3 regions of the Streptomyces sp. NPDC050388 genome follow, and region 2 is predicted to be linked to each of the others. Evidence: riboswitches for the same ligand, from Rfam matches in the RefSeq annotation. Region 2 holds a riboswitch; each other region holds the start of a gene.

Region 1 (3,265 bases), on a different contig from region 2:
ACTCGACTGGCGGCGGCTCCTCACGCACCTGTACGACGTGTACGGCGTCCGGCGGCTCATGGTGGAGGGCGGCGGCCTGATCCACACCCAGCTCCTCACCCAGGGCCTTGCCGACGAGCTCCAGTTGGTCCTCGCCCCGCTCTTCGTCGGCGACCCGGAGGCCGCCCGCCTCTTCGGCCCCGGTGCCTACCAGGGCGGCCGGCTGCGGTTGCTGGAGACCCGCCCGGTCGGCGACGTCGTCCTCATGCGCTACGAGCCCACCGCCCCCGGCACCGGCCCGCTCCCCGCCGCCGCCGACCACCACTGGCTGGCCCTCGCCTGCGAACTGGCGGCTCAGTGCCCGCCGTCGGAGACGGCCTTCAGCGTGGGTGCGGTGGTGGTCGCGGCCGACGGCACCGAGCTGGCCCGCGGCCACTCCCGGGAGGGCGGCGACCCGGTGGTGCACGCCGAGGAGGCCGCCCTCGCCAAGATCGACCCCACGGATCCGCGGCTCGCGACCGCCACCGTGTACTCCAGCCTGGAACCCTGCGCGCGCCGCGCCTCGCGTCCGGCGCCCTGTGCGCGGCTGATCCTGGACGCGGGGGTACGGCGGGTGGTCACCGCCTGGCGGGAGCCTGACACCTTCGTGGCGGACGCCGACGGCAGCGGAGTGCTGGCCGCCGGGGGCGCCCGGGTCGTCGTGCTGCCCGAGCACGAGGAGGCCGCCACGGCGCCGAACGGCCATCTGATCGGCCGGTGACGCGACGGCGACTGCGACGACTGCGACGACTGCGACGACAAGGAGTGTGCGGAGTGTCCCCCGCATGCCGTATGCTGGTGACACAACGACGCGGGGTGGAGCAGCTCGGTAGCTCGCTGGGCTCATAACCCAGAGGTCGCAGGTTCAAATCCTGTCCCCGCTACTGAAGGCCGAGGGCCGGAATCCGAAAGGGTTCCGGCCCTCGGTCGTTCTTGGCCTCCGCCCCGTCGTCCCGGCTTGTCGTCCCGCCCTCCACGCCGTTGTGACGCCGGGTGACCGGGCCACCGCGCTGCGCATAACAACTGATAAACCGTCAGTTTCGGTGTGACGCGCGAGGCACGGTCAACTCGCCCGTTTTTGCCCGGTCGTGGCGCTTAAGTCCGTGCGGAAATCGTTAACGATCAAGAGGAACGGCTTGGAATCCGACCCCTACCTCTATTAACGTTCGATAACGCAGCGCGGTCGTCCCAGCCGTCACACGAGTCGGCTCCGTGCGCACGCGCCGAATCCCGCAAGGGAACCGGGGAACCAACATCTTGGGGTGAATCGCGTGGATGCCCCCGTGGAGACACGGAGGGTATACGCGCGTAGGAGACCTTCCTGCTCCGAACCCGTCAGCTAACCCGGTAGGCGAGAAGGAAGGAAAGGAGTACGCCCACGTGGCGTCGAACCGGCCTGCTCCCGAGGCCCCCTTCATGCCGAACCAGTACGACGGCGACACCTTCGTCTACGGCGGTGTCCGCCCCGCCGAGGGCCCCTTCGAGGAGTGGAACCCCACCGAGGAGTCCGTCCGCCCCGTGCGCGGTCGGCACCGCGTCGGCAAGCAGCGCGGCGGAGGCCTCGCCCGCAGCTCCACGGTCCTGGGCGTCGGTGTCATAGCCGCCGTCGCCGGTGGCGGCATGGCCAGCGCCCAGACCGGCAAGCCGCCGGTCTCGATCTCGATGCCGGACCTTCCCTCTGTCGGTTCCCTCATCTCCGACGAGGAAACCCCCGAGGGCTCCGCCACCGCGCTCAGCGACATCGGTGTGGTCGCCGACGAGGCCACCGAACAGGGCGCCTCCGACGCCGGCGAGGCGCTGCACGCCCGGATCATGGCCCAGGTCGAGCAGCAGCAGAGCCAGGCCGAGGACAAGGCCGCCGCCGAGGCCGCCGCCGCCGCGGAGAAGGAGGCCAAGGAGAAGGCCGCCGCCGCGAAGAAGGAGGCGGAGGAGAAGGCCGCCGAGGCGAAGCGGAAGGCGGAGGAGGAGGCCAAGAAGAAGGCCGAGGCCGAGCGCCTCGCCGAGCTGGCCCGGCAGTACGCGCTGCCCACCTCCTCGTACACCGTCTCCTCGACCTTCGGTCAGGCCGGTGCCTACTGGTCCTCCGGTCAGCACACCGGCCTGGACTTCGCCGCCCCCACGGGCACGCTGATCAAGGCGGTCCACACCGGCACGATCACCTCCGCCGGCTGGGACGGCTCCTACGGCTACAAGACCGTGTTGACGCTCGACGACGGCACCGAGATCTGGTACGCCCACCAGTCCTCCATCAACGTCAGCGTCGGCCAGCAGGTCAACACGGGCGACGTGATCGGCCGTGTCGGCTCCACCGGCAACTCCACCGGCGCCCACCTCCACCTGGAGGTCCACACCGCCGGCTCCGGCGCGGGCATCGACCCGATGGCCTGGCTCCAGTCGAAGGGCCTCACCGTCTGAGACGACCACAGCCCCGGCAGTCCTGACGACGACCCCCCGACGTCAGGGCTGCCGGTCAGGCGTTTCAGGGGTGGTACGGGTACGCGTACGGGTTCGGACGGTACGCGGAATGCCCGAGGTGCGCGGGGTACGGGGCATACGCGAGGCTCGTCGCGCCGTGCACGCCGTGTACGCCGTACGCGCCGTACACAGGCCAGGGCGGCACGGGCGGCGCGGTGGCGCGGGCCGCGTGCTCCAGGGCCGGGCGGGCCGCGTCGCGGCGGCGCCACAGTTCCCGCAGCAGCTCCCCCTCCCGTGCGGCGAAGTCCGTGCCCACGCGGCCGCGGCGTGCCCGGTGCCGCAGGAACGCCAGGGACGTGGCGTACGCCTCGTACCGCGCCACCGTCCGTGCCGCCGCCCGGCCTCCGTGCCGGCGCGCGTACCGCCGGGCGATGCGCCGGGCCCGCATCGAGCCGAGCGCGAACGGCTGGGCCGGGGTCAGCCAGCCGGCGGCGACGTACACGGGCAGTTCCGTGCGCACGGTCCGCAGCTCGCGCTGCCGCGTCCACACCACCAGCCAGGTCAGCAGGCCGAACGACGGCACCATGAACGCCCCGTACACGGCGAAGAAGCCGTACTCGCCGAGGACCGAGGAGCCGTTCCACAGCGCGTGCATGCCCATCGCGAGCAGCAGACCGCCCAGGGGCGGCAGGACGCGCCCCGGGCGCCGGCGTTCGGTGGCGAGCGCGGAGATGCCGAAGCCGATGCCGGTGAGCACGGTGAAGAGCGGGTGCGCGAACGGCGACATGACGACGCGGACGAAGAAGGTCGCCGCGGTGACGGAGGCGACACC
Region 2 (3,265 bases):
GATCGCCAAGGCCGACGGCAACCCCGTCAACGCGGCCTCCATGCTGGCCGTCCTGGGCCTGGGCGCCCAGGGCGGCGAGGAGATCGTCCTCGCTTCCGACGCCGAGGGCGCCGACGCCGCCCTGGACCGTCTGGCGAAGCTGGTCTCCGAGGGTCTCGAGGAGCTCCCCGAGACCGTCTGACGAGTTCTCCGGTTTCTCCGGCAGCGAGTGGAGCCGCGTCGCCCTTTCCGGGCGGCGCGGCTCCGTCCTTTCGGGAAGGACCCCGCGCCCGTGGACATCCGGCCGCTCGGCACGCGAAGAGCCCCGGCTCGGGAGCCGAGCCGGGGCGTCGGGGTGCGCGCTTCGGGCCGGAAGCGCCTCGGGTCAGAGGTTCACGCCGTGCGCGCGGAGGTAGGCGACCGGGTCGATGTCGGAGCCGTACTCGGCGGTCGTACGGGCCTCGAAGTGCAGATGCGCGCCGGTGACGTTGCCGGTGGCACCGGAGAGGCCGATCCGCTGTCCCGGGGTGACCCGCTGTCCCACCGAGACGGCGACGGACGACAGGTGGCCGTACTGGGTGTAGGTGCCGTCGTGCATCTTGATGACGACCTGGTTGCCGTAGGCGCCGCCCCAGCCGGCCTCCACGACGGTGCCCGTGCCGACCGAGAGCACGGGGGTGCCGCTCGCGGCGTGGAAGTCGACACCGGTGTGGCTGCCGGAGGACCAGACGGCGCCGCCGGACAGGTAACCGGTCGAGACGTAGGAACCCGCGATCGGCGACACGAAGGTGGTGAGGCGCTTGCGCTCGGCCTCCCGCGCGGCACGCTCCTCGGCCTCGCGGGCCCTCTCGGCCTCCTCGGCCGCCCTCTCCCGTGCGGCCTCCTCCGCGGCCTCGCGCGCGGCGTCCCGGGCCGCTTCCCGCGCGGCCTCGTGCTGGGCGGCCGCCTGGGCGTCGACCCGTGCGGCGACCTCCTCGCCCATGGCGATGACGGGGGTCAGGCCGGTCTGCTGCGCTGCGGGACCGGCGGCGGACGCCGTGGTCGCGAGGGAGCCGACCACGCCGGTGGTGGTGAGGGCCGCGACGCCCGCCGCCCTGGCGGTGCCGCGGTGCATGCGGCCGGGACGACGGTGCTTCCCGGAGGCGCGTGTGAACGCCATGGAGTGGGTGGTCCTTTCCTTCCCTCGCCTACCGGGTTAGCTGAAGGGTTCGGAGCAGGAAGGTCTCCTACGGGCCCCTCGCGACAGGCGCGGGCGTCCGATTCACCCCAGGGACTGCACGACGGGGTCCCCGGCTCCCCCCGGCTCGCGCCGTACGGGGACTCGGCGATGGCTGTCCGGTGCCGCGGGTGCGGCGCACTGCCCGACGAACAGCCCGGATGACGCTAAGCGGGGCGTCTTCCCATCCCCAAACGGATCCCGCCTTCTGTAGCGCATCCCACAGGGCAGACAGGACCTCTCCACCCCAATCCGGGCACAGGCGGGCCCTGGTGGCTCTCGTGCCACCAGGGCCCGCACGCGCGTGCGCTCCGCTTGCGCGCGCCGGCTACTCGGCGGGCACGACCGTGACCTCGCCGATGCCGAGCGCCTCGACGGGCGCCTTGATCTGCGCCGCGTCGCCGACCAGGACGGTCACGAGGCGGTCCACCGGGAAGGCGTTCACCACGGCCGCGGTGGCCTCCACGGTGCCGGTGGTGGCGAGCCGGCGGTACAGCTCGGCCTGGTAGTCGTCGGCCAGGTGCTGCTCCACCTGGTCGGCCAGGGTGCCGGCGACGGCCGAGGCGGTCTCGTACTTGAGCGGCGCGACCCCCACCAGGTTCTGCACGGCGACGTCACGCTCGGCGTCCGTGAGGCCTTCCGCGGCGAGCGTGCGCAGCACCGTCCACAGGTCCTCGAGCGCGGGCCCGGTGTTGGGGGTGTCGACGGAGCCGCTGATGGCGAGCATGGCCGCGCCCGTGGCCCCTCCGGAGGAGGAAGGGGGCGCGGACCTCAGGACCTGGCCGAACGACCGTACGCCGTAGGTGTAGCCCTTCTCCTCGCGCAGGACGCGGTCCAGGCGGGAGGTGAGGGTGCCGCCGAGGCAGTAGGTGCCGAGCACCTGCGCGGGCCACACGCGGTCGTGCCGGTCCGCTCCGACCCGGCCGATCAGCAGCTGCGTCTGCACGGCGCCGGGGCGGTCCACGATGACGACCCGGCCGGTGTCGTCGGCGACGATCGGCGGAACGGGCCGCGGCTCGGCTGCCGATCCGGTCCAGGAGCCGAGGGTGTCACCGAGCAGCTCGTCCAGGTCGATGCCGGTGAGGTCACCGACGACCACCGCGGTGGCGGTCGCGGGACGGACGTGCTTCTCGTGGAAGGCGCGTACGGCCGACGAGTCGATGCCGGCCACCGTCTCCTCGGTGCCCTGCCGCGGGCGGGACATCCGCGAAGCCGCCGGGAACAGCTCCTTGGAGAGTTCCTTGGCGGCACGACGGGAGGGGTTGGCCAGCTCGTGCGGGATCTCGTCGAGACGGTTGCGGACGAGGCGTTCGACCTCGCTGTCGGCGAACGCGGGCGCCCTGAGGGCGTCGGCGAGCAGCCCGAGCCCCTTGGCGAGCCGTGAGGCCGGCACCTCGAGGCTCAGGCGCACGCCGGGGTGGTCGGCGTAGGCGTCCAGGGTGGCGCCGCAGCGCTCCAGTTCGGCGGCGAACTCCTCGGCGGAGTGCTTGTCGGTGCCCTCGGAGAACGCCCTCGCCATGATCGTGGCGACACCGTCGAGGCCGTCGGGCTCGGCCTCCAGGGGCGCGTCGAGCAGCACCTCGACCGCGACGATCTGCTGGCCGGGACGGTGGCAGCGCAGGACGGTCAGACCGTTGCCGAGCGTGGTGCGCTCGGGGGCCGGGAAGGCCCAGGGCTTGGCCTCGCCCGCCTGCGGCTGGGGGTGGAAGTCCATCGTGGCAAGCTCGGTCACTTCGCCGTCTCCTCGTTCTCGTCGGTGCCGGCGGCCGCGGCTTCTTCGGTTCCGGAGGCCGCTGCTTCTTCGGACTCCCCTGCCTCGGGGGCGACGGGCTCATAGACGAGCACCGCGCGGTTGTCCGGGCGCAGGCGGGCCTCGGCGACCTCCCGGACGTCCTCGGCGGTCACGTCGAGGATGCGCCCGACGGCGGTGAGGGCGAGCTGCGGGTCGCCGAACAGGACGGCGTACCGGCACAGTTCGTCGGCCCGGCCGGCGACGGTGCTGAGCCGGTCCAGCCACTCGCGCTCCAACTGGGCCTGGGCGCGCTCCATCTCCTCGGCCGTGGGGCCCTC
Region 3 (3,265 bases), on a different contig from region 2:
TGGCGAACTCCGGTTCCATGAAAGGGCTGCGTGGTGCGTCCGTCGCGGCGCGCAGCTCACGCCAGCGTTCCCGCTCCCCCTCGCCGAGCTCCTCGAGCCTCAGCACACGTGTGCGTCCACTGCTCACCTGACCCCCCGATCAAGTCCCCCCTGGACTCTTGGAAGGTACCGTTCGGGACCACCAGGACGGTAGGTAGCGGACCATGTTGTTGCCAAGTGGTGCAGAGGCCTTTAACAGGTCCGTACCCGGTGATGACGGAAGCGGCCGGGCGCGCGGTCGTGGCGGGCCGGGCGCGCGGTCGTGGGGGAGCGGTCGCGCGGTCGTGGGGGAGCGGTCGCGCGGCGACGGCCCGGTGGTGGGGCGCGAAGGATAAGGGGTGCGGGCGTACGGACGGAGACGTTCCGGGCGGGGGTGAGTCGGGTGGGCGTGGTGTCCGTATTCTCTGATCATGGCCGCACCCACCGATTGTTCACTCATCGCCACCGACCTGGACGGGACGCTGCTGCGCGGCGACGACTCTCTCTCCGACCGGTCTCTCGCCGCACTGGCACTGGCGACGCGGGCCGGTGCCCGGCATCTCGTGGTGACGGGCCGCCCGGCGCCCGGAGTGCGGCCGCTCCTGGACAGGCTGGGGAGCACGGAGCTCGCGGTGTGCGGACAGGGCGCGCAGGTGTACGACGCCGGCGCGAACCGGCTGCTCCACTCCGTCACGCTGGACCGGGAACTGGCGGAGACCGCGCTCGGCAAGATCGAGGCCGAGGTGGGGGAGGTGTACGCCGCGGTCGACCAGGACGGGATCGACGGACTCACCCTGATCGAGCCGGGCTATCGGATGCCGCACCCGACGCTGCCCGCCGTGCGGATCGGGCGACGGGACGATCTGTGGGTCCTGCCGATCACCAAGGTGCTGTTGCGTCACCCCTTCCTGAGTGACGACGAGTTGGCGGCGACGGCGCGTTCGGTGGTCGGTTCGCTGGCCACGGTCACCATGTCGGGACCGGGCACCGTGGAGCTCCAGCCGTGCGGTGTCACCAAGGCGACGGGGCTGGCACTGGCCGCCGAGCACCTGGGGCTGAGCCGGGAACGGACCGTCGCCTTCGGCGACATGCCCAATGACATCCCGATGTTCCACTGGGCGGCCCACGGCGTCGCCATGGCCAACGCGCATCCCGAGCTGAAGGCGGTGGCCGACGAGATCACCACGACGAACGAGGACGACGGCGTGGCCGTCGTCCTCGAGCGGTTGTTCGGCGGAGCGGACGGGGCGGGGCGGGACGGCACGCGCCCCGACACGTGCCGTCCCGGCCTCAGCCCCGAGGGGTGAACCCGTGGGCCGGGTGTGCCCCGGTGCGCCCGGACGTCTCAGTAGGCGCCGAAGACGTTGTCGATCGAGCCGTAGCGGTCCGCCGCGTAGTTGCAGGCCGCCGTGATGTTCGCGACCGGGTCGAACGGGTCGAAGGCCGTGCCGGGCACGTGGTACGCCTGGAAGGTCGGGTCGATGACCTGCAGCAGGCCCTTCGACGGGGTGCCGGCGACGGCGTTGGAGTCCCACAGGTTGATGGCCTGCGGGTTGCCGGAGGACTCGCGCATGATGTTGCGGTGGATGGAGTCGTAGCTGCCGGGGATGCCGTGCTGCGCCATGATCGACAGCGACTCGCGGATCCAGCCGTCGAGGTTGTCCGGGTACGCCGTCTCGGTGCCGGCGGTGGCCGGGGCGGACGACACGGGGGTGGCGGGAGCGGCGGAGGCGCTGGTGGCGCCGAACACCGGAAGGGCGATCGCGGCCACGCCGGCGACGGCGAGGGAGCGGACGAGGCGGGTGCGGCCGAAGCGGCGCTGACCGGATGCGGGCATGGCGGGCATGTGTGCGTTCCTCTCCTACGCCTACGAGGTGAGCTGTCGGGTTCGGGCGGGAGAGTGCCCGGCCGCGCCCCTGAGGGCATGGCTTCACCCCGAGCCGTCCCGGTGCGAACCGGTCCGGCGACTTACCTGGGTCCCCCGCTCCTGCCGTGCGTGAGTGAGTTGATCGACGGGTGGCGCGGGCGGCGGCAGGATTCGGCGTCCGCCCGACAGGCCGGGAACGTATGCGAGAGCACATGTCAGGAACAAGTGCGAGCGTCACGTATGACGCCGTTTGATCTTGTCTTGGGCTATTTGGGGTACTTGATCCTTTGCGAGTGTCAACGGTCAACTCGCTTTCAGCGCAAGGGAGGACGCCCGCGCGGTGAGTCGCGAACGTGCCGGGATGTGCGTGACCGACCTCACTGGCCGCATCGTGCGGGAGCATTTGCCGTCAACGGGGATTCGTTTGACAATTGCGGCGAATCGGGCAGCGGGGCGGGCAGGATGGATCGGGTGTCGGGATGTGGCTCGGCGCACGCCCGGCGCGAGGGCGGGAAACGTCCGGAAAGTTGGCAAATGTCCACTGCTGTCAACTGATCGGAAACGATCTGATGGTGATCCGATATCGGAGGGCGCCGTGAGGTGCCGTCCGCGCGTGCTGGGGTGAGTTTGGGGAATGTGGGTGCTGGCGGTGATCGAAACATGACCGGATACGCTGACTCGAGTGATGTCAGCGACCCATCGACAACCAGCGACCCATCGGTAGACGGTGCAAGACGTCTGAGCGCCAGTGGACACCAGCAGACAGGAGACCCCTCGTGACCGTCGTCGGGCCATTCGGGCTGAGCGTGCGGGACCAGGCTCTGGAAGCCGATGTCCGGGCCGGGATGACGGCTGTCGAGGAAGGGCTGCTCGAGGCCACCAAGAGTGAGGTCCCCTTCATCACGGGTGCCGCTCAGCACCTGGTACGGGCCGGCGGCAAGCGGTTCCGGCCGCTGCTCGTGATGCTCGCCGCCCAGTTCGGCGACCCCTACGCGCCCGGCGTCGTGCCGTCCGCCGTGGTCGTGGAGCTGACCCACCTGGCCACGCTGTACCACGACGACGTGATGGACGACGCGGGTGTGCGGCGCGGGGTGCCCAGTGCGAACACCCGCTGGGGCAACTCCGTCGCGGTCCTCACCGGCGACTTCCTCTTCGCGCGCGCCTCGCACATCCTGGCCGACCTCGGGCCGGAGGCCGTACGGGTACAGGCGGAGGCGTTCGAGCGGCTGGTCTCCGGTCAGATCCTGGAGACCGCGGGGCCGCAGGACGGCCGCGACCCGGTCGACCACTACCTGGACGTCCTGGGCGGCAAGACCGGCTCACTGGTCGCCGTCTCGTGCCGGTTCGGCGCCATGATGGCCGGCGCGGACGACCCGGTCG

The links. A riboswitch is a leader RNA that binds a small molecule or an ion and turns the genes downstream of it on or off. The one in region 2 is predicted to bind cyclic di-AMP.
Region 1: it holds a riboswitch for cyclic di-AMP, as region 2 does, so the genes downstream of both, AB0I73_RS24420 (M23 family metallopeptidase) here and AB0I73_RS26960 (M23 family metallopeptidase) in region 2, are expected to answer to the same signal.
Region 3: it holds a riboswitch for cyclic di-AMP, as region 2 does, so the genes downstream of both, AB0I73_RS05440 (transglycosylase SLT domain-containing protein) here and AB0I73_RS26960 (M23 family metallopeptidase) in region 2, are expected to answer to the same signal.

Annotation. Positions count from the first base shown of each region.
Region 1 is NZ_JBFAKH010000044.1:45,019-48,283, forward strand. It holds gene AB0I73_RS24410 (dihydrofolate reductase family protein) at 1-739, shown strand, start outside; tRNA gene AB0I73_RS24415 (tRNA-Met) at 829-902, shown strand; cyclic di-AMP (ydaO/yuaA leader) riboswitch at 1,230-1,387, shown strand; gene AB0I73_RS24420 (M23 family metallopeptidase) at 1,399-2,433, shown strand; gene AB0I73_RS24425 (PrsW family intramembrane metalloprotease) at 2,498-3,265, opposite strand, start outside.
Region 2 is NZ_JBFAKH010000053.1:39,619-42,883, forward strand. It holds gene AB0I73_RS26955 (HPr family phosphocarrier protein) at 1-181, shown strand, start outside; gene AB0I73_RS26960 (M23 family metallopeptidase) at 365-1,138, opposite strand; cyclic di-AMP (ydaO/yuaA leader) riboswitch at 1,147-1,316, opposite strand; gene AB0I73_RS26965 (pitrilysin family protein) at 1,524-2,927, opposite strand; gene AB0I73_RS26970 (pitrilysin family protein) at 2,924-3,265, opposite strand, start outside.
Region 3 is NZ_JBFAKH010000006.1:158,415-161,679, forward strand. It holds gene AB0I73_RS05430 (GNAT family N-acetyltransferase) at 1-106, opposite strand, end outside; gene AB0I73_RS05435 (HAD family hydrolase) at 450-1,325, shown strand; gene AB0I73_RS05440 (transglycosylase SLT domain-containing protein) at 1,364-1,855, opposite strand; cyclic di-AMP (ydaO/yuaA leader) riboswitch at 1,868-2,031, opposite strand; gene AB0I73_RS05445 (polyprenyl synthetase family protein) at 2,662-3,265, shown strand, end outside.